Regions from separate parts of the Salinisphaera dokdonensis CL-ES53 genome, predicted to be linked through region 1. Evidence: riboswitches for the same ligand, from Rfam matches in the RefSeq annotation. Region 1 holds a riboswitch; the other holds the start of a gene.

Region 1 (11,044 bases):
TCGACAGCAACGCCGACTGCCTGGGCGGCGAGGGCTGGTATTACGGCATCGACGGCGCCACGCCGGACGACCAGCCGAGTTTCGTGAGCACGGTGGGCCACGAGCTCACCCACGGTCTCGGTTTCGTCTCGCTGGTCGCGGTCGCCAGCGGCGACGGCAATCAGCCGGGCCAGTTTCCGCGTTCGCCAAGTGGCACTCGCTATCCGGATATCTACAGCAGCTTTATTCAGGACTTGGAGGTCAGCGGCCAGCCGTTCTGGCCCGATCTCACCGACGAGCAGCGCCGTGAGTCGCTGACCAATACGCCGAATGTGGTGTTCGCGGGCGACAGTACGAACGCAAACGGTGCGCCGGCCCTGACCCAAGGCACCAACCAGGGCCGGGTGAAGATCTACACGCCGGCCGCGCTGAGCCGCTCCAGTTCCATCGCCCACTGGGATCCGTCGCTCGGCCCGGACCAGATCATGGAACCGTTTGCGACCGGCGGGGATACTGTGACTCGCGGCATCGGTTTGTCGTCCTGCGTGCTGCAGGACATCGGCTGGCCGTTGGCGAACGGGACGCGCTGCCCGGACGACAGTAATGAAGCAATCCAAGGCGACATGACCGCTGACGACGTCGAGGTCGAGCAGCCCGTGGAAATGGTTGCCGGCGGTCAGTCCGCGTCGCGTGATGACGACGATGGTGGCAGCGGCGGTGGCGGCTGCACGATCGCCGACAACGCACGATTCGATCCGCTCTGGATGCTGCTGCTCGTCGCCGCTGCCGGCGCGGTGCTGCGCAGGCGGCGTACTGCCTGAGGTCTCGTGCCCGCTGCGCTGCAGCCGTGGCGGGATCGCTGGTATGGCGTCGCGCTCGCCGCGGCTCTGCCTGCGGTCTTTCTGCTCGCATGGCTGACGCCGCTGTCGCTGACGTTACGCTGGCCGGGCATCACGCCGATGCTACTGGCGGTCGTCGTACTGCCGGTTCTCGAGGAGGTTGTTTTCCGCCTGGGCGTGCAGGATGCGCTGGCCGCTCGTCTTCGCGGGCGTATCGGCGCGCTCACCCTGGCCAATGTCTTCACCGCGATCTGTTTCGCGGCCGCGCATCTCTGGCAGCACCCGCCGGCCTGGGCGCTGGCCACTTTCGTGCCGGCCCTTGTGTTCGGCGCGCTGTGGGAACGCCATGGCCGTCTGCTGTCGCCGATCAGCGTGCACGGCTTCTATAACGCTGCTTATCTGTGTCTTCTGGGTGGCTCGACGGGCGTGTCCTGAGGCCCGGCTTTGGTACCATGCGGCATTGCAATAGAGAAGCGCGATGAGTCAGGAAAATATCTTTGAAGCCCTTCAGGTCGGCTTGACCCAGGCCAAGTCGGTCCAGACCCCGGGCGAAATCCACGGCATCCTCACCGGCATGCTGTGTATCGACAATGAAACCAGCGGATCGCGGGCAGTCGAGGACGTGCAGTCCGACATGCTCGACAGCGCGCTCGATGCCTTGCGCGAGATGACGCTGGAAGGCCTGTTCGACCCGGATATGGGGTTCAAGCCACTGCTGCCCGACGACGAGGTCGCACTGGACCAGCGGGTACGCTCGCTCGGTCGCTGGTGCGACGGTTTCCTGTACGGGTTGAGCAACAGCGGCCAGTTCGAGCTCGACAAGCTGTCGCCCGAGATCCGGGAAGTGATCAGCGATCTCACCGAGCTGTCCCGTGTGGGACTGACCGAGGACGAGGCGCAGTCTGAATCCGCCGAGGCGGATTACGCCGAGCTGGTCGAGTATGTTCGCGTGGGCGTACAGATGATCTTTCTCGAGCTCCAGCCCAAGCGCGAGGGCCCGAGTACCCGCGAATCGCTGCACTAGTCACAACACCCGCCGGGCATTTCTGTCCGTGGGCCGGTGTTGGCCGATCCGGGCCGACATTGGCGATATGAAGCCGTCCGTCGGTAGAGAGGATTGAATGAGGGATCAGTCGCATCTGCGCCATCAGGATCGTCAGGCCGATCACGCCGCACGCCGGCGTCGGCTGGCACAGGTGGTCGGCGACGACGGGGTCGCGCTGATTGCGGCGACACCCGAGCGCAACCGCAATAACGATGTCGACTATCCCTACCGGCCGAACAGCGATTTTCGCTATCTGACCGGCTTCAGCGAGCCGGAAGCGGTCGCCGTGATCGCGCCCGGATTTGAAGAAGGTGACTATCTGCTGTTCTGCCGCGAACGCAATGTGGAGCAGGAGATCTGGGTCGGGCGCCGCGCGGGCCCCGAGGGCGCTATGGCCTGGTACGGCGCAGACAGTGCATTCGATATCGAGGATTTCGACAACTGGCTTGCGAAGTTGCTCAACGGCCGCCGGCGTCTGTATCTGACGCTGGGTACGCACAAGGAATTCGAACACGATGTGCTGCGCCGCATGGAAAAGCTGCGCAGCCAGGGTCGCCGGGCCACGCCGCCGAACGAGATCGTTGCGCTCGATCGCATCGTGCAGGAAATGCGGCTGCGCAAATCCGGCGAAGAGGTCGCGCTCATGCGCCAGGCCGCGGCGACCTCGGCCCGAGCCCACGTCGCCGCGATGCAGGCGGTGCAGCCGGGCATGTACGAATACCAGCTCGCGGCCGTGCTGCACTACGAGTTCGAGGTCGACGGCATGACCTGGGCCTATCCCAGCATCGTCGGGGCCGGCGAGAACGCCTGCGTGCTGCACTACATCGAGAACAGTGCCCCGATGAAGGACGGCGATCTGGTGCTCATCGACGCGGGTGCCGAGTATCGCGGCTATGCCGGTGATATCACCCGCACGTTTCCCGTGAATGGGCGCTTCTCCGAAGCCCAGCGCGAACTCTACGACGTGGTGCTGGCCGCCAACCGCGCTGCTATCGCGGCCGCACGTCCCGGCGCGCCGGTGAATGCCGTTCACCAAGCCGCGCTGCATGTACTCGTCGACGGCCTGCTCAAGCTCGGACTGCTCGAAGGCGACGCCGAGGACGTGATCGAAACCGAAAGCTACCAGCGCTTTTTCATGCACGGCACCAGCCACTGGATCGGCATGGACGTACACGACGTGGGCGACTACAAGAGCGATGGCGAATGGCGGCTGCTCGAGCCCGGCATGGCCCTGACCGTCGAACCCGGTCTCTACGTACAGGCGAATAGCGAGGGCGCGCCGCGGCGTTTCTGGAATACCGGCATACGGATCGAGGACGATATCGTGATCACCGACGACGGCTGCGAAGTGCTCACCTCCGACGTGCCCAAGGACGCCGACGAGATCGAGGCCTTGATGGCGGGCGAGACGGTCGGGGCAAGCGCGTGAGCCGCGACTACGACATTACCGTCGTCGGTGGCGGGCTTGCCGGCGCCAGCCTGGCCTGTGCGCTGGCTGATAGCGGCCTGTCCATCGCGCTCGTCGAGGCGGTGCCGTTCGATGCCCCGGCCGACGCGAACATGCAGGCCCGCACCACAGCACTCGCCTGGGGCACGCGCGCGCTGTTCGAACAACTCGGCCTGTGGGCGGATATGGCCCGCGACGCCGCACCCATCAAGCGCTTGCACGTCTCCCAACAGGGTCGATTTGGCACCGTGCGCGTCAATGCAGCCGATTATGGTTTGCCGGCGCTGGGCTATGTGCTGCCCAATCTCACCATGATCGAGGCGCTGCGTGCGCGCCTGGCGGCGATGCCGAGCGTCGATGTCATCGCCCCGGCGCGCTTCGAGTCGCTACAGCGCGACGAGGCAGACGGACGTATCGAGATCAGCTGCACGCGTGAAAATGGCGATGTCGAAACCCTGCGCACGCGCCTGCTGGTGGGCGCCGACGGCGCGCGCTCGTCGGTGCGCGGCGCGCTGGGCATCGGCGCGCGTACCGACGACTATCACCAGCGCGCCGTCATTACCATTGTCGAGCCCGAGCGTGCCCACGGTGGCTGCGCCTACGAACGTTTCACCCCGGACGGCCCGGTCGCACTGCTGCCGCGCACTCGCGAAACCTGCGCCGCGGTCTGGACGCTACCGAGCGAACGCGCTGAGCAGCTCTGTGCGGCGAGCGAAGATGAATTCATCGACGCTTTGCAGGACGCTTTCGGTCAGCGCCTCGGCGCGCTCGAACTGGCCGGCCCGCGCGGCAGCTATCCGCTGGCGCGCGTGCTCTGCGATCGAGCTGCGGTGGACCGCGCGGTGCTGATCGGCAACGCCGGGCACGCGCTGCATCCGGCCGCGGCCCAGGGATTCAATCTCGCCATCCGCGATGCGCTGGTGCTCGCCGCCATGCTGCGCGAACGTCTGGCGGCCGATCCGGAATTCGATCCGGGAACCGCCGATCTGCTGAACGGCTGGGCCGAAGCTCGTCGCCCGGATCAGCATCGCGTGGCCAACTTCACCGACGCCATCGTGCGTGTTTTCTCCAATCGTATCCCAGGGCTCGATCATGCCCGGGGTGCCGGCTTGTTCGGCCTGTCGCTGCTGCCGGCGATTCGCGATGACATGGCCCGGCGCAGCATGGGCTTGGCCTTGGCGCCGGCCAGGACATCATCTAGCGTTCGCGAGGGATCGGCATGAGTACACGCACATCGCGATACGACGTCGCCATCGTCGGCGGCGGCATGGTGGGCGCCGTTCTGGCGGTGGCGCTCAGCCGCGCCGATTTCTCGGTGGCGCTGGTCGAGGCCAAACGCCCGAAGCGTTTCGATACGAACGACGATTACGACCTGCGCCTGTCCGCGATCGCGCCCGGTCCGCGTCGCGTGCTCGACAATCTCGGTCTCTGGGATTCGGTCGAGCGGCGTCGCTGCTGTGCGTTCACGGGCATGAAGGTCTGGGATGCGGGCAGTGCGGCGGAACTGTTTCTGGAACATACGGCGGTCGGCTTGCCCGAACTCGGTCATATCGTGGAGAACGATCTGGTCGTCGACAGCGCCTGGCAGGCGCTCACCGACGTCGATATCTTTTGCCCGGCGATGCTGGAAAGCCTCGCCATCGAGACAGACGCCGTGCATCTGTATCTCGACGACGGCAGCACGATCAAGGCGGCGCTCGTGGTGGGTGCCGAGGGCGCGAACTCGCCGGTGCGTGCGGCCGCCGGTATCGAGACCGCGGGCTGGGCCTATGGTCAGCGCTGCACGGTCGGCGCGGTCACGCCCGAGCGGCATCATCGTCATATCGCCTGGCAGCGGTTCATGGAGACCGGGCCGGTAGCGTTTCTGCCGCTCGCGGACGGACGCTGTTCGCTGGCCTGGCATGCGGACGACGCGCTGGCAGCAGAGCTGGCCGAGCTCGATCACGACGCGTTCTGCGCACGTCTGACCGAAGCCAGTGCCGGCGTGCTTGGCCGTATCGAGCGCATGGATACGCGCGCGGCGTTTCCGCTCAAGTTGATGCATGCCCGTGAATATTGCCGGCCGCGGGTCGCGCTGGCTGGTGATGCCGCGCATGTGCTGCACCCGATGGCCGGGCAGGGCGTAAATCTGGGCCTGCTCGATGTTGCCGAACTGACCGCCGCGCTCGAAGCCGGCCGCGCGGCTAATCGCGATGCGGGCGATATGACTTATCTGCGGCGTTATCAGCGCGCGCGCATGGCCGAAAACCTGATGATGATGGGCGCCACCGACGCGCTGAAGCGCGTCTATGGCAGCGACAATCCGCTGCTGCGCAGCCTGCGCCAGCAGGCGATCGGCGTGGCTTCGAATCTCGCGCCGATCCGCCAGATCATGATCCATCAAGCGGTCGGACTGGCCGCCGACGGGCCGCGATTGCTGCAGTAGCCAGCGATCGGGGGCTTGCTTGGCGCAAGCCGAGCGCGTCGGTATAGTCGGTTTCACGGTCAAGAACCGCGTGGGAGAGAACGGGCTGCGGCCCGTCACCGAAGGCGCACCCGCCCGGAAACGCTCAGGTACCCGAACCACGCGGCCGCCGCGCCATGACGTGCGGCACGGTCGACTCTGGAGAGCAGCCGCGGGCAACCACGGCTCACCGAAGGGGCAAATCTCTCAGGTGCCAGGACAGAGGGGCGACAGAACGAAGCATGGGCTTCGGTCGTGCCTGTTTACTGCTGCTCAACCTGAGAATCCGATGGCCAAACGCACCCCGCTATACGACGCGCATGTCGCGGACAACGCCAAGCTGGTCGATTTCGCCGGCTGGGACATGCCGATCGACTACGGTTCGCAGATCGCCGAGCACAAGGCAGTGCGCGAGAGTGCCGGTATGTTCGATGTATCGCATATGGCGGTGGTCGATATCACCGGCAGCGAGTCACGCGTTTTCCTGCGCCGTGTGCTCGCCAACGACGTGGTCAAGATCAACGAAGACGGCCGCGCGCTTTACACCTGCATGCTCAACACCCGCGGCGGTGTGATCGACGACCTGATCGTCTATCACCTGGCGGGCGAGCTTTACCGGATCGTGGTCAACGCGGCGACCACGGAAAAGGATCTCGCCTGGCTGCACAGCCAGGGCCGCGATTTCGAGGTCCAGATTCAGCACCGCCAGGATCTGGCGATTATCGCGGTACAGGGCCCTCGAGGCCGCGACCTCGGCGCGTCGGTGCTCGATGACGAACTCGGCGCAGCGGCCATGCAGCTCAAACCGTTCCGTGTCGCCAGTCAGGGCGATCGTTCGGTTGGGCGTACCGGCTATACCGGCGAGGACGGGTTCGAACTGGTGCTGCCGGCCGACGAGGCGGTCAGCGCATGGAAGACGCTGCGCGATATCGGCGTGGCACCGGTCGGTCTCGGCGCGCGTGACACGCTGCGGCTCGAGGCGGGCCTGAATCTCTACGGCCAGGACATGGACGAGGACCGCACGCCGCTCGAATCGGGCTTGGGTTGGACCGTAGCGTTCAAGCCTGCCGATCGCGAATTCGTCGGCCGTGAGGCACTCGAGTACATACGCGAGCAGGGCGTGGCCGAAAAGCTCGTTGGTCTGGTGCTCGAAGGCCGCGGCGTGATGCGCAGCCATGCGGCCGTGCGTGCCGCCGACAGCGACGCTGACGAAAAGCAGGCCAAGGGCGAGGTCACCAGCGGCAGCTATGCGCCGAGCCTGTCGCGCTCGATCGGGCTGGCGCGCGTGCCGGCGGAATGGGAGGAGCGCGTCGAGGTCTGCCTGCGCGGCAAGTGGTTGCCCGCGCGGATCGTGGCCTATCCCTTCGTGCGTAATGGCAAGAGCCGTATCGACGACTGAGGGGCTTTCTGAGTAGCCTCTACCGACCATCTGTTAAAGCGCAGCGCGCGACTTCTGCTTAAAGGAAAGCCCCATGAGTGAAATCCCGAAGGATCTGTCCTACACCAAGACCCACGAATGGATCGATTACGACGGCGATGGCACCTGCACCGTCGGCATTACCGACTACGCGCAGTCGTCGCTCGGCGATCTGGTGTTCGTGGAACTGCCCGAGACTGGCACCAAGGTCGGCGCGGGTGATGCGGTTGCCGTGGTCGAGTCGGTGAAAGCGGCCTCCGATATCTATGCGCCGCTCGACGGTGAAATCGCCGAGATCAACGAACAGCTCGAGGATTCGCCGGAACTGGTCAACGAAGACCCGTTCGGAGAAGGCTGGCTGTTCAAGATCAACGTCTCCGACCCGGACGCGGTCGAGAATCTGCTCGATGCCGATACCTACGAAGGCATCGTCGAGGACGAAGAAGACTAGCGCGCTGCGCGTGCCGCCCGCCGGTCGATGATCCGGCGGGGCGGCGTCGCGCAGCCGGAAAACGACCAGCGAGGCACCATGCCCTTCATTCCGCATACCGAAGACGATATCCGGTCGATGCTCGACGCCATCGGCGTAAAAGACATCGACGATCTGTTCGACGAGATCGATCCGCGCCTGCGCGATGTCAGTCTGGATTCGATTCCGACCCGTGCGAGTGAACAGGCGGTATCGCGGCTGATGGGCGAGCGCGCGGCCCGAGATAGCGGCGGGCTGTGTTTCATCGGCGCCGGCGCCTACGAGCACCACATCCCGGCTGCGGTCTGGGAGCTGACCACGCGCGGCGAGTTCTATAGCGCCTATACGCCGTACCAGCCGGAAGCCAGCCAGGGCACCCTGCAGGTCGTCTACGAATACCAGACCATGATGACCGGTCTCACCGGCATGGACGTGGCCAACGCCTCGCTCTACGACGGCGCTTCAGCGCTGGCCGAGGCCGTGCTCATGGCGGTACGTGCGAACCGCAAGTCGAAGGCGTCGCGCATCCTCATGCCGGCGAGCGTGCACCCTTTCTATCGCCAGGTCGCGCACAACATCTGTGCGAACCAGGGCATCACATTCGAATCGATCGATTTCGATACCGCAAAGGGCACCATCGACCGCGATGCGCTCGAGCGCTGGTCCGGCGAGGACGTCACCGCGCTGGTGATTCCGCAGCCCAATTTCTTCGGCGCGCTCGAGGATGTCGATACGCTCACCGACTGGGCGCACGACAACGGCGCGCTGGCGATCGGCGTGGTCAATCCGCTGTCGCTGGCCGTGCTCAAGGAACCGGGCCGCTGGGGCAATGGCGAGGGCGCGGATATCGTGGTTGGCGAAGGCCAGCCGCTGGGTGCGCCGCTGGCGTCCGGTGGGCCGTATTTCGGCATTCTGTGCTGTCGCAAGAAGCATGTGCGCCAGATGCCCGGCCGTGTAGTCGGCCGCACACAGGATCTCGATGGCCGCTCCGGCTATGTGCTCACGCTGCAGCCGCGCGAGCAGCACATCCGCCGTTCGAAGGCGACCTCGAACATCTGCACCAATCAGGGGCTGCTGGTCACCGCTGCGACCATCCACATGAGCCTGCTGGGGGCCCAGGGGCTGGAGAATGTGGCGGCGACCTCGATCGCCAACACGCGTCGTCTGGTTGAAAAGCTCACCGCGATCGACGGCGTGGAGCGTGTGTTCGACAGCGTCTGTTTCCACGAAACCCTGCTGCGGCTGCCCGCCGATGCGCAGGCCGTACTGGACGCCCTCGCCGAACGCGGCGTGTTCGGCGGGCTGGCGCTTGCGTCGTTCTATGACACGCTCGAGAACACCGTGCTCGTCTGCGCCACCGAAACCAAGACCGACGCCGATCTCGACACCTATGCCGATGTCCTGGCGGACGTGCTGCGCACGCACGCCGCGGTGTCGGTCGCCTAGCCATCCATCGATTCCATCGATCAATCAAGGACTCACATGACCCAGCAGATCACGCTCAAGGGCAATCCGGTTCAAGTCGGCGGCAAGCTGCCCGCTGCAGGCGACCAACTGGCCGATTTCAGCCTCACCGGTTCCAACCTGCGGGATGCGAGCCTCGAGTCCTTCTCGGGCAAGCGCAAGATATTCAATATCTTCCCCAGCATGGACACACCGACCTGCGCGCTGTCGGTGAAGCGCTTCAATGCCGAGGTCGATGCGCTGGACAATGTGGCGCTGCTGCAGATTTCAGCCGACCTGCCGTTCGCTCATGCGCGCTTTTGCAGCGCAGAGGGCCTGGAAAACGGCACGACCCTGTCGATGATGCGCGACAAGCGTTTCGCCGAAGACTACGGCGTCCTCGTCGCCGATGGCCCCATGGCCGGCCTGTGTGCGCGTGCCGTGATCGTGGCCGACGAGAACGACACCGTGCTCCATAGCGAACTGGTCGCCGAGATCGCGGAAGAGCCGAACTACGACGACGCCCTGGCTGCGCTCAAGGTCTGAAGCCACAACCTATTTGGAACAGCCCGGAGCGAAAGCGGCGGGCCGAATACCCCATGACCGAAAAGCTGATCTTCGAACACAGCCGTCCCGGCCGCCGCGCACTGGCACAGGCGCCGGCCGAGGCGCCGTCCATCGACGATATTCCGGCCGCGCTACGGCGCGAGTCGGGCGTGGGCCTGCCGGAAGCCTCGGAGATGGACGTGGTGCGCCACTACACGCGGCTGTCGCAGCTTAACTTCTCGATCGACACGCATTTCTATCCGTTGGGTTCGTGCACGATGAAGCACAACCCGCGGGCCTGTAACACGCTCGCCTCGCTGCCGGGTTTTCTGAACCGGCATCCGCTGGCGCCGGCGAGCCACGGCCAGGGCATGCTTGCCTGCCTGTACGAACTGCAGGAAATGCTGACCACCGTGACCGGCATGGACGCGGTCTCGCTCACGCCGATGGCGGGCGCTCAGGGCGAGTTCACCGGCGTGGCCATGATCAAGGCCTATCACGAGTCGCGCGGCGACACCGCGCGAGACGAGATTCTCGTGCCAGACGCGGCGCACGGCACGAACCCGGCCACCGCCGTGATGTGCGGCTGCAAGGTGGTCGAGATCCCGACCGATTCGGACGGCGACGTGGATATCGCCGCGTTGCGTGGTGCGGTATCCGAGCGCACAGCCGGCATCATGCTCACCAATCCGTCCACGCTCGGGGTGTTCGAGCAGGACATCCTCGAGATCGCCGAGATCGTGCACGGCGCCGGCGGGCTGTTGTATTACGACGGCGCCAATCTCAACGCCATTCTCGGCAAGGTCCGGCCCGGCGACATGGGCTTCGACGTCATCCACATGAATCTGCACAAGACATTCTCGACGCCGCATGGCGGCGGCGGGCCGGGTTCCGGCGCGGTCGGCGTGGGCAAGCGCCTTCGCGACTTCATGCCGATCCCGGTGGTCGGCAAGGACGGCGAGGGTGATGCCGCGACCTATCGCTGGCTCACCGAGCAGGACGTGCCGCATACCATCGGCCGCCTGTCGGCCTTCATGGGCAATGCCGGCGTGCTGCTGCGCGCCTATGTCTATGCGCGGCTACTGGGTGCGGAGGGCATGACGCGGGTGGCGGAGTTCGCGACGCTGAACTCGAACTACCTAATGGCGCGGCTGCGTGAACATGGCTTCGACCTGGCGTTTGCCGATCGGCGCGCCAGCCACGAGTTCATCGTCACTCTCAAGCGCCAGAAACAGCAGTTGGACGTCACCGCGACCGACTTCGCCAAACGTTTGCTCGACTACGGCTTCCATGCGCCGACGATCTATTTCCCGCTGCTCGTGCCGGAATGTTTTCTCATCGAGCCGACCGAGAGCGAATCCAAGGAGACGCTGGATGCGTTCGTGGCGGCCATGGTCGCGATCTGGGACGAGGCCA
Region 2 (11,044 bases), on a different contig from region 1:
CGAAGAGCATGATCGAGGTCATGGCCTCGGGAAGATCTGCCTCGATCATCTCGCAGATCGCGGCGAGCGTATGCTCCAGCGGCGCTTCCTGCGCAATCATGTACTGGATCGACTGAAGCGCGTCATCACGCGCATCAATATTGTCCACGCCGATGCCCTCCGAAATCGGAATCATTGCTATGCAATGGATTCAGATCGCCCCGCGATAACCCGGCGGTTTGCAGGGGTATTGTTTTTTATCGAGACTACACCTTTTCAGGCGCTCCCAGAGCTTTAATCTAAATCAAACGCGTAATCAGGGAAAGTTTTACCGCCGCGAAAACTGGTTTGCGGGACTCAGGGCAAGAAAGAGGAACACGCCGCAGGCAAGGCGCGTAATGCGCAAAATGGCGTAGTTTTCGGCGCCAATGTACTGAACGCGACGGGCGTCGAGCGACATAGCACCCGCCATAACTATATTTTTAAATGTTTTTTATCTGCAGCCGGGCCATGATGCGGATTATTGACATCAGCCAATGATCACGATGCCGGCATGACGGCATTCAGAATTGCCCGAACTCAGGATTTGCCCTGCGAATTCGCGCGATGCGACTTGATCTGCTCGCTGGCCTGCTCGCGCAGGCTGCCCAGCTCCTTGAGCGTCGCCACCACGGCCGCGACACGCTCCTGCGGCCAATCCTGCACATAGGCCGGGATCGAGCCATCGCCCTCGCGCATCTGGGTGTCGATCGCGAGCGCATCCGGAAGATGTTGCTCGAAGCGCGCCATGTCCGGGAGAACCTGGCTGAGCTCTTCCCGCGGTAGCGCCACACCGCCGATATCCAGATGGGATGCAGGAATGCTGGGCTGGTCGTTCACGTTCACGGCTGCCTCGGTTCGTGGAATGAGAAGCAAGTCTCGACGAACCCGAGCATGGGTCGCAGGCAGTAGCAATACAAGAGCAGACGATTACCGACCGGACAGACCAATCACGGCACGGTACGGGCGAATCCTATAAAGCTGGCCGCCCCTACTTGCTTGTACTCGCGCGTTTCGGCTTGCCTTTGCTCTTGGTCTTGCCCTTCGACGATTTTGCCTTGCGCGGCTTCTTGGCTTTCAAAGTCGACGGCTTGTTCCGTCGCCCTGCCGCGGGTGCCGGCGGTGCGTCGTGTTCGCGGGTAATTGCCAATTGCCGGTTGGCGACCCAGACCGTCTTGAGATGTTCGAATATCTCTTTCGGCATCCCCTTGGGCAAGTCAACGAGACTGAACTCGTCCTGGATGTCGATTCGACCGATATTCTTGCTGTCGACGCCCGCTTCGTTGGCAATCGCCCCGACGATATTGCGTGGCTCGACGCCATGCGCGTGGCCTACGTCGATTCGAAAGGTCTCAAGATCGCCGTCGGTGAACGCCGCATCGCGCTTCTTGGGTTTGCTCGATCCGTCTGCGCTGTCGCCAAATTTCGCAGAGCCTGGTTTAGCACCTTTCTTCCCCGCCTCGAGCATCAGCGGCTCGTCGCCCTGAGCGAGATAGGCCAGCACAGGCGCCAGCTCTTCGAGCTCCACGTTGTTCTCGGCCTGATACTCGTCGATCAAGCGTCGGAACGTGTCGAGCTTGGCGCTTTTCAGCGTGTCGGTAATACGCTGCTTGAACCGACCGATGCGCTGTTCGTTGACCTCCGCCATGCTGGGGAGATCCATCGGTTCAATCGACTGTCGAGTAGCTCGCTCGATCGCCTTGAACAAGCGTTTCTCGCGCATCGTGACGAACAGGATCGCATCGCCTTCACGGCCGGCCCGGCCCGTCCGCCCGATCCGGTGCACATAGGACTCGGTGTCGTGCGGAATATCGAAATTGATGACGTGGCTGATGCGTTCGACATCGAGACCACGAGCAGCCACGTCGGTGGCAACGAGAATATCCAGTTGGCGATTCTTGAGCCTGGCAACCGTGCGTTCACGCTGCGCCTGTGCGATATCGCCGTTGAGCGAAGCACAGGCATGACCACGCGCTGACAGACGTTCGGCCAACTCGTCGGTCGCTTTCTTGGTGCGCGCAAACACGATCATCGCATCAAACGGCTCGGCCTCGAGCAGACGCGTAAGCGCATCGAGCTTGCTCGTGCCACCGCCGACAATCCAGTAACGCTGACGAATATTGACCGCGGTCGTCGTCTTCGTCTGGATCGTGACTTCCTGGGCGTCCTTCAGATGCTTCTTGGCGATCCGCCGGATGGCCGAGGGCATGGTCGCCGAGAACAGCGCGACCTGGCGCTCCGGCGGCGTCTGCTCGAAGATCCATTCGACATCGTCGATGAATCCCATGCGCAGCATTTCGTCGGCTTCGTCGAGAACCATCCAGCTGAGCGCGTCGAGCTTGAGCGTGCCCTTCTTGAGATGATCCATCACGCGCCCGGGCGTGCCGACCACCACATCCACACCGCGCTTGAGCGCAGACAGCTGCGGCCCGTAGCTCTGACCGCCATAGATCGGCAGCACGGTAAAGCCACCGATATGACTGGCATAGCGCTGGAACGCTTCGGATACCTGAATCGCCAGCTCGCGCGTGGGCGCCAGCACAAGCGCCTGGGGCGCCTTGCCGCGGCCGCGGCCGTTCTCGCGCAAACGCGAAAGAATCGGCAGCGCAAACGCGGCCGTCTTGCCGGTGCCCGTCTGCGCCTGGCCAAGTACGTCCCGGCCTTCGAGCAGCGGCGGAATGGTGGCTGCCTGAATGGGGGACGGCGTCTCGTAACCGACCTCCGACAGCACCGACATCACGGCATCGGAAAGGCCCAGGTCGCGGAACGCGATCGGGTCGGAGGAATCATCTTGGGAAGAGGCGGACATGCGTTGCCTGCAAGCGCGGGGCGCTGGCGTGCGCCCTAGAAACTGCCGCGCCGAATGACGCGGGCGCATATTCTAACGCGTTCGCTCGGGTAATCGCGGAAAATGCCACAAATTAGTGATTCGAGTCTCCTGGCGCGTGGAGCGGCACGCCATATCCCGCTTGTGGTCCTTCGCGCACGGTGCTAATTAATCCTTCAGGGTGCACCGCCCGTGCACGGGGACATCGCCTGAGATGCTTGTCGGGAATGCCAGAGGCAGCGCCCGTGCGCAGCACAGGCAGGGGGATAGCGAGATGTCGATCGAGGCGCCGTATTTTCCGATTATTTATGTGCGCGGCTACGCCGCCACCGACGGCGAGATCGAAGACACCGTCGCCACGCCGTACATGGGCTTCAACCTGGGCGCGACCAAGAGCCGTCAGGATCACGAAGGCACGATCAACCGCTTCATTTTCGAATCACCGCTGTTGCGGCTGATGAAGGATGAAGGCTATACCGACACCTATCGAGACGGTGACTATGTCAAGGGCGAAGCGCCGGCGCGCAGTGTCTGGATCTTTCGCTACTACGAACAGACATCGAACGACCTCGGCGATGGAAAACGCCGACAAATGGTTGAATTCGCAACGGACCTGCGCCGCTTCATTCTCAGCGTACGAGACAAGGTCTGTGGTGCCGACAACGAAGCCCGCGACCGATTTCGTGTCTATCTCGTCGCGCACTCAATGGGCGGGCTGGTCAGTCGCTGCTATCTTCAGAACATCTGCATTCACGGTAGCGGCGATGCAAAGCTCGACGGCCAGCTCGAACTGCCAGGCGCAAGCCTGGTCGACAAGGTCTTCACCTACGGCACGCCGCACAACGGGATCGATATCCGCGGCTTCAATGTGCCGGACCTCGGCCTGACCCGAGCGTTCGAGGCGGATACCTTCAACCGTGGCGACATGGCGGAGTATCTGGCATTCGACGGCAAACCGGCACGCGTCGACAGCCTGGGCGGCCATTTCCCACCGGAGCGCTTCTTCTGCTGCCTGGGCACCAACTACAACGATTACACGGCTTTTTTCGGCCTCGCCCGCAAAGGCACGGGGCCGATGAGCGATGGCTTGGTGATGATCAGCAATGCGGCAGTCGACCGGGCGCCGCGGGCGTTCATCCACCGTAGCCACAGCGGCGCCTACGGCCTGGTCAACAGCGAAGAGGGCTACCAGAACCTGCGGCGTTTTCTATTCGGCCAGTTTCGCGTGGAGGCGCAGCTTGCTGTCGATGGCATCACCCTGCCCCCGGCGATCGAGAAAGCCGTCGGCGGCCACGCCGGTCGTCATCGAGTGAATGCCGCCTATTACATCGAAACCGAAGCCGCCGTGCGCGGCGCGCGCTATTTCCTGCACCAGCGACGCTTCGACCAGGGCTCGGCGTTGATGAAGAACTACAACGAACTCGTGCACGAGCACGACCCGCTATATCTATTCACCGGATACCTGCACGGCGGCGCCAAGATGCCGGGAAGTCGCGATCGCGCCCTTGCCTTCCAGTTACGCGTCGCGGTTCAGGTGCCGGCCTACGAGATCGACAACGCGTTCTGGTTCGACGAGCACTATCCGGGCGATTACATCTTCGACGACACCCTGACTTTTGAGGTGCGTCTCGGGCAATCGCCCGTGTCGATCAGCTACGGACTGGCGTCGCAGCATGCGCCGCGACGCGCACCGCGCCGTATTCCGAATGATGATCTTGCAATCGCCACGGACGGCACGATGCGCTTCGAGATCCCGCTGGGCTTCGATCCCGCCAGCGCCAATCCGCCCGCACCCGGTTTTTCCGGACGCTTGCTGTTCACTGCGTCGCCCTGGAATATGAGCTAGCCGCGATCTATTGAGCCCGCTCGTCGACCGCGGCCGCAATCCAGTCCGCGGTAAGTGCCGACAGGGTCCAGCCCAGATGTCCATGTCCGGTGTTGTAGAACACGTTCGCGACCTTGCCGCGACCAACCTTCGGCATCATGTTCGGCATCATCGGGCGCAAGCCGGCCCAAGGCACCACATGCTGCGTGCGCACGCCCGGAAAACACTGATTGACCCAGTCCACCAGCGGCTCGATCCGATCGGCGCGTATATCGCGGTTGAAGCCGTTAAACTCGGCAGTGCCCGCGACCCGGAAGCGATCCGGCCCGAGTCGACTACTGACGAGCTTGGTCTCGTCGTCGAGCAGGCTGACTTCCGGCGCAGCCTCGCGTGATGCCTGGTCAGAGAGATCGACGGTGATCGAATACCCCTTCACCGGGTACACGTTCACACGGTCGCCCAGTTGGGCCGCCATGTCCCGACTCCCCGTGCCGGCACAGATCACGACATTCTCGAATTCCGTTGTGTGTCGGTCATCGGGCAGGTCGTTTTCGTAGGCCGTTACGTGAACGCGCTGACCATCCGTGCGTACGCTCTCGACCGTGTGGTTATAGCAAAAGCGTACGCCGTGGCGTTCCGCCGCAGCGGCGAGCCCATTGGTGAATTTGTGAATATCCCCCGTGGAGTCGCTTTCCGTGAAGAACCCGCCGTAATATTCACCGGCAAGCGTCGGCTCGATGGCCCGCATTTCCTCAGGGGTAACCGGCTGGCGGTCCAGGCCACCGGCGGCCAGCAGCTTGGATACCTTTTCCGCATGCCGGTATCCCGAGCGATTGCGGTAGATATGCAGAATGCCCTTGCGCTTGACGTCGAAATCGACGTTTTCGCGCTCGGCCCAGGAGAACAGGTAGTCGCGTGCCTCGATCGCCATGCGGGCGGTTTCGGTCGTGTTCTGCTGGTACTGCGGTATGGCCGCCATGAACTCCAGAAACCAGGAGAACTTGTGCCAGGAAGGCTTCGGGTTGACGAGCAACGGCGCGTCGTTGCGGAACATCCACTTCAGGCCCTTGAAAATCATCGGCCAGTGGTTCCATACCTCGGCATTCGAGGCCGACAGCTGCCCACCGTTCGCGAACGACGTTTCCATCGCCGCATAACGGTTGCGGTCGTAGAGGGTGACGCCGTAGCCGCGGGTAATCAGTGCGTAGGCCGTAGTGACGCCGGTGATGCCGCCGCCAATGACTGCGATCTGGTTCATGACTCTCTATCCGATAACGTCGAGCGTTTGAATCCCTGCACACACCGCGCAGAAAGTGCCCCTCCGTTTCTGGACCTGAGAGATTCGCGACTCGGCTAAATGCGAAACGCTTGCTCCTTCGGTGTGCCGGCGGACGAATGCACCGGCAGCTCTTCGGAAGATGGGGTGATACCGGTCCCTGGTGCCTGAGAGTTTCCGGGGCGGTTGCTCCTTCGGCGCCGGTTCCGCAGAACCGAGCTCTCCCGATATCACACGCTGTTTGTGTACCGTGGTCACACAGATGAACTTGTGACCACCGGTCGCTGCATTTCCCTGGGCATCGACCGGGAGTCAAGAATAACACGAGCGGGCCAAAGGGCATGCAGCCAGAAGTGATGTATCAAGCGGCTTACAGCGAATTCGATACCGATGAACGCTGCGCGATTCTGGAAGTCTCCAACCACCCGGGCGACCCGGCGGTCTCCATCGCCCGAGCGCGGGTCGCGCCCGGGGTCACCACGGCATGGCATCGTCTGCGCAACACCGTGGAGCGCTACCTGATCGCGAGCGGCACCGGCACGGTGGAAATCGGCGACATGGCGCCCGCGCAAGTCGCCCCCGGCGATGTAGCACTCATCCCGGCCGACACGCCGCAGCGCATTCACAATACCGGCACGCAGGATCTGATCTTTCACGCGATCTGCTCGCCACGATTTCGACCCGACTGCTACGAGTCGCTGGAATGAAATCAGGCGGGGTCAGCGTCATTCGTATTTCATACGGCGCACAACCAGCCGAAGTCGATTGACGCCCTATCTTTTGCAACCGGGCACGAGCAAATCGAGCCGTACAACGCGGCGCGTGACGCTAGCCCACCACGCGATCGCGGCCCTCCGCCTTGGCCTTGTAAAGACGCCGGTCTGCGTTCGCGAATACGCTACGAAAATCCAGCCCGTCGCGGCCGAGCTCCGCGATGCCGATACTGATCGACAGCGCAATCTCCTGCCCCCGATAACGACACGCCCGCAGTCGAACACGCTCGCAAAGCATGTTCGCCACCGGCCGGGCATAGTCGATATCGGCGCCTGAAAGCAGGATACCGAACTCTTCGCCACCCAGCCGCCCGGCGACATCCGTCTTGCGGATACGCCCGGCCAGGATGTCGGCCACAAAACACAGTGCGACATCTCCGGCATCGTGACCATAGTCGTCATTGACGCGCTTGAAGTGATCGACGTCGACCACGAGCAGCGAAACCGGCGTCTTATGGCGTAGAAACCGCTGGCGCTCCTGGGCGAATACGTCGCGAAAGCGCGAACGATTGGCCAGGCCCGTCAATGGATCCACCAGTGCCAGGCGTCGCAGCTCGGCTTCGGTGCGCTCACGGCTCGCCTCGTACACATGAGAGAAGCCAGCGATAGCGATCGCACAAAGTATGACGTGCACAACCTCGATCAAGCCCGGCATTCCCGGGGTCACCTCGAACTTGCGCGCCAGAATCACCCCGGCGCAGCCCATGAACACCATCGCCACGACCATGCCCTGCCATCGCCCGAGCAGCAGGTGCGACAGCAAAGGCACGAGCAGCACCCACACAAACACCGTGGCGCCGTTTTCTGGCGATGCGAGCGCATACATCATCACGATGAAGAACGGCACGATGAAGAGCAGGCTGCGAGGCCTCAGGCGTTCGATTTCCTGAAGCACGTACAGCAACAGCGCGGCATAGGCGACAAGACAGAGCTCGGCCACTGCCAGCCAGATATCACCGACATAGAAATGCAAGGCGGCGAAACACAGTACCGCGGAACAGGTAAACCACAGCAACGCCCGCAGCACGGCGCGCTGGTGCGGGCTGACCTCTCGGCTGCGGAACGAGTATTGCGGGTCAGCCATGGGTTAGCGCGTCACCTTGCCGCAAGGCGGCTCAATATTTTCGACGCGACAGGAGCCGGCAGCAGACCACTTCATCACATCGTCATGCACGTTGGCGTACCCGCGATGATCCCCCGCATATGTCGTCGTACCAGCCAACGCATTCTCCCCAGGGCACGAATCGCTGCAGCCGACTGGTTGCGCGCAACTCCAATGAATTCCCCGATTCTGGTTATAAAGACAATCAAACAACCTGTCGACGCTTCTTTCGCAGTAGCCACACGGCCCGTAAATGAATTGCCCGTTCAGGTTTTCTTCAACACGCATGCGCATCGTCGCGATATCTATGGCCAAGAAACTGATCGCATGTATATTCCGGTCGATTAGTGTCCTTAGGTCCCTGACTTCGCCACGCAAGTCGCGGCGTCCCACAGGCGCCCGCTGCCAAGAAGCTGCGGACATCTACCGACCGGAATGCGGCGCCTATACAGTGGGCGTGCGCCAGAATCCTGGCCACGCACGACCACGCTGGCGGCCTTGGTGAGCTATCCATAGCCATACCCGCGCTGGTTCAATAAGCGTCTGATACACCCTATCGGCCGTGCGCGTGAAAACCACTGCGGCCACGCGCGGTCGACGCGTGAGCGGGCAAACCTAGTCTTCGGCCCGACCTCTGGAATATTCGCCGATCGGTCAATAGTGGATGGTGGTTAACGCTTGGCCACGCCTGGCCGTCGCGGGCATGCCAGCTCAGGGCTGGCTCGTGCCGAGCGTCCGCGCTTGGTGTAAGTTGGTAAGCGATTTTCCGACATCGACCCACTGTTTCTTAAAGGACTTGGACACCCCATGATCAACGCAGCCGAAGCGATCGAGCGCCTCAAACTGGGCAACCGACAGTTCATGGATAATATCCAGAACGAGGCCACGCTGAGCAAGTATCCGCGCCCCGCCGAACTGGTCCGAGAGCAGGAACCGTTCGCTATCATCCTGGGTTGCTCGGATGCCCGTGTGCCGGCGGAAATTGTATTTAATCAGGGGCTTGGTGATCTTTTCGTTATCCGTGTTGCCGGCAACATCGTTGCGCCGACTCAGATCGGCAGCATCGAGTTCGCAGCGGCCAAGTTCGGCACCCCGCTGGTTGTCGTACTCGGCCACACGCAATGTGGCGCCGTCACCACAACACTCGACGAGCTGCAACAACCGACCGAGAATCAGTCACCCAATCTGCGAACCATCGTGGACCGCGTTCGACCGTCGGTAGAGCAGCTCCTGGAGACCGACCTAGCCAGCGATCGCCATGCGTTGATCCGCGCCGGTGTGCGGGCCAACGTGGCCAAGTCGGTACAACGGCTCCGGAATGGCTCGGACATTCTCGAGCAGCTGATCACCGACAAGCAGCTCACCATTATCGGCGCGGAATACGCGATCGAGACGGGCGAAGTGGTGTTTCTGGACGAGTATGTCGAAGACTGATCGACACTCGATCTTTTCGCTCACACGACCATCCACCTGATTACCAACGCGGTCGCTGAGCTTGCGACCGCGGACAGCTTGGCCATACCCGGTAAGCCGGCTACTCTCGGTCAAATGCAGTTAGCAGCCTCCGACAAGCGCTGCCCGGGATCTAGCCGACCTGTCTAAAACAACGAGGAGAACAACAATGAAATTACTATCCAGTCTTGCGGCGATGGCGCTTCTGTTTGGCTCGACCGGCGTGACCGTTGCCGCCGACTCAATAGATGGCCTCGTGAAAACCGAAAGCCCGTATCCGGTAGCCGAGACAGTCCAACGCTTCGAAAAGATCGCAAAAAAGAAAGGTCTGACGATTTTTGCGACTGTCGAGCATGCCAAGGGCGCTGAGAAGGTCGACATGACGCTGCGCCCCACCACCGTCGTGATCTTTGGCAACCCGAAGGGCGGTACGCCGTTCATGCAATGCGCGCAATCGATCGGTATCGATCTGCCGCTGAAGGCGCTGGTCTGGGAAGATGCAGACGGCCAGACATGGATGGGTTACAACGACCCGGCCTACATCGCCGAACGTCACGGTGCCTCCGACTGTGCCGCGGCACAGCCCATCAGCAAGGCCCTCGCTGGTCTGACCAAGGCAACGGTCGCCGAGAAGAGCGGCGGCTAAAGCGCCGTCCGACAATCACGACACAACAAATAACAAGCCGCGTCACGAACGCGGCATTTTCATGCGATCAGGAGATCGACCATGGCTGAAGGTTCCCCCAGACTGCGTACGGTATCCGGGCTCAGCGACGCGCCGCCGTCGTTGTCCCAATCCGCGCTCGTGCTTATTGATTGCCAGAACACCTATCGGGAAGGCGTGATGCAGCTCGTCGGTGTCGAGGCCGCGCTATCGCGCGCTCAGACTTTGCTCATGCGTGCACGCGATGCGGGAATTCCCGTGTTCCATATCCGTCACGACGCGGGCGCCGGCTCACCCTATGATCTGGATACCGCGCTGGGTCAGATCTCCGACGAGGTCGCGCCGCGTGACGGCGAGTCGGTGATCACCAAGACACACCCGAATGCGTTCGTGAACACCGATCTGCACGACCAGTTGCAGAAGGCCGGCGCAAGCCAGCTGGTACTTGGCGGATTCATGACCCATATGTGCGTGAATTCCACGGCCCGGGGTGCTTTCAATCAGGGGTACGCGCCAACCGTGGTCGCCGCTGCAACCGCAACTCGCGACCTGGCTCGTGGCGATCACGTGACCCGTGCCGCCGATCTGCACGAAGCCAGCCTGGTGAGCATTGCCGACCTGTTCGGCGTCGTCGTAGACGACGTCGACGATCTACCCGGCTAGAAATTCAGCCCGCTAACGCCGAGGCGCCGTTCAACTGACCTGCTCGAGCGCCTCGGCAAATCGCGTCACGGTACGGTCGACATTCTCGAGTTTGTCCAAGCCGAACAGACCGATCCGGAACGAGTGAAAGTCGTCGCCCTCGTCGCACATCAGGGGCACGCCGGCTGCAATCTGCACGCCGGCTTCCCGAAAGCGCTGACCTGACTGGATCTGCGGGTCGTCAGTGAAGCTCACGACAACCCCCGACGCCTGGAAGCCCTCGGCCGCCACACTGCGAAACCCCTTCGCCTCGAGCCGTTCGCGCACCGCGCGTCCCAGCGCGAACTGGCGTTCCTTGGCCGCGTCCAGGCCGAGCGCCTCGGTCTCTTTCATCATCGCCAGCAGCCGGGTCAGGCCGTCGGTCGGCATGGTGGCGTGGTAGGCGTGCTTGCCGGCCTCGTAGGT

Evidence for each region. Region 1 has a riboswitch for glycine ahead of gcvT (glycine cleavage system aminomethyltransferase GcvT). Riboswitches for the same ligand answer to the same signal wherever they lie in the genome.
Region 2: it holds a riboswitch for glycine, as region 1 does, so the genes downstream of both, SADO_RS12925 (D-amino acid dehydrogenase) here and gcvT (glycine cleavage system aminomethyltransferase GcvT) in region 1, are expected to answer to the same signal.

Annotation. Positions count from the first base shown of each region.
Region 1 covers NZ_APND01000001.1:643,110-654,153, reverse strand. The annotation lists gene SADO_RS02980 (JDVT-CTERM domain-containing protein) at 1-800, shown strand, start outside; gene mrtJ (JDVT-CTERM system glutamic-type intramembrane protease MrtJ) at 807-1,253, shown strand; gene SADO_RS02970 (UPF0149 family protein) at 1,297-1,842, shown strand; gene pepP (Xaa-Pro aminopeptidase) at 1,940-3,292, shown strand; gene ubiH (2-octaprenyl-6-methoxyphenyl hydroxylase) at 3,289-4,533, shown strand; gene SADO_RS02955 (UbiH/UbiF/VisC/COQ6 family ubiquinone biosynthesis hydroxylase) at 4,530-5,735, shown strand; glycine riboswitch at 5,797-5,881, shown strand; glycine riboswitch at 5,903-5,986, shown strand; gene gcvT (glycine cleavage system aminomethyltransferase GcvT) at 6,043-7,152, shown strand; gene gcvH (glycine cleavage system protein GcvH) at 7,226-7,621, shown strand; gene gcvPA (aminomethyl-transferring glycine dehydrogenase subunit GcvPA) at 7,700-9,085, shown strand; gene tpx (thiol peroxidase) at 9,122-9,628, shown strand; gene gcvPB (aminomethyl-transferring glycine dehydrogenase subunit GcvPB) at 9,682-11,044, shown strand, end outside.
Region 2 covers NZ_APND01000004.1:107,160-118,203, reverse strand. The annotation lists gene SADO_RS12945 (EAL domain-containing protein) at 1-175, opposite strand, end outside; gene SADO_RS12940 (hypothetical protein) at 559-864, opposite strand; gene SADO_RS12935 (DEAD/DEAH box helicase) at 1,010-2,827, opposite strand; gene SADO_RS12930 (esterase/lipase family protein) at 3,120-4,691, shown strand; gene SADO_RS12925 (D-amino acid dehydrogenase) at 4,699-5,928, opposite strand; glycine riboswitch at 6,091-6,183, opposite strand; gene SADO_RS12920 (cupin domain-containing protein) at 6,288-6,653, shown strand; gene SADO_RS12915 (GGDEF domain-containing protein) at 6,775-7,803, opposite strand; gene SADO_RS12910 (carbonic anhydrase) at 8,629-9,255, shown strand; gene SADO_RS12905 (DUF302 domain-containing protein) at 9,443-9,919, shown strand; gene SADO_RS12900 (cysteine hydrolase family protein) at 10,001-10,600, shown strand; gene SADO_RS12895 (aminotransferase class V-fold PLP-dependent enzyme) at 10,631-11,044, opposite strand, start outside.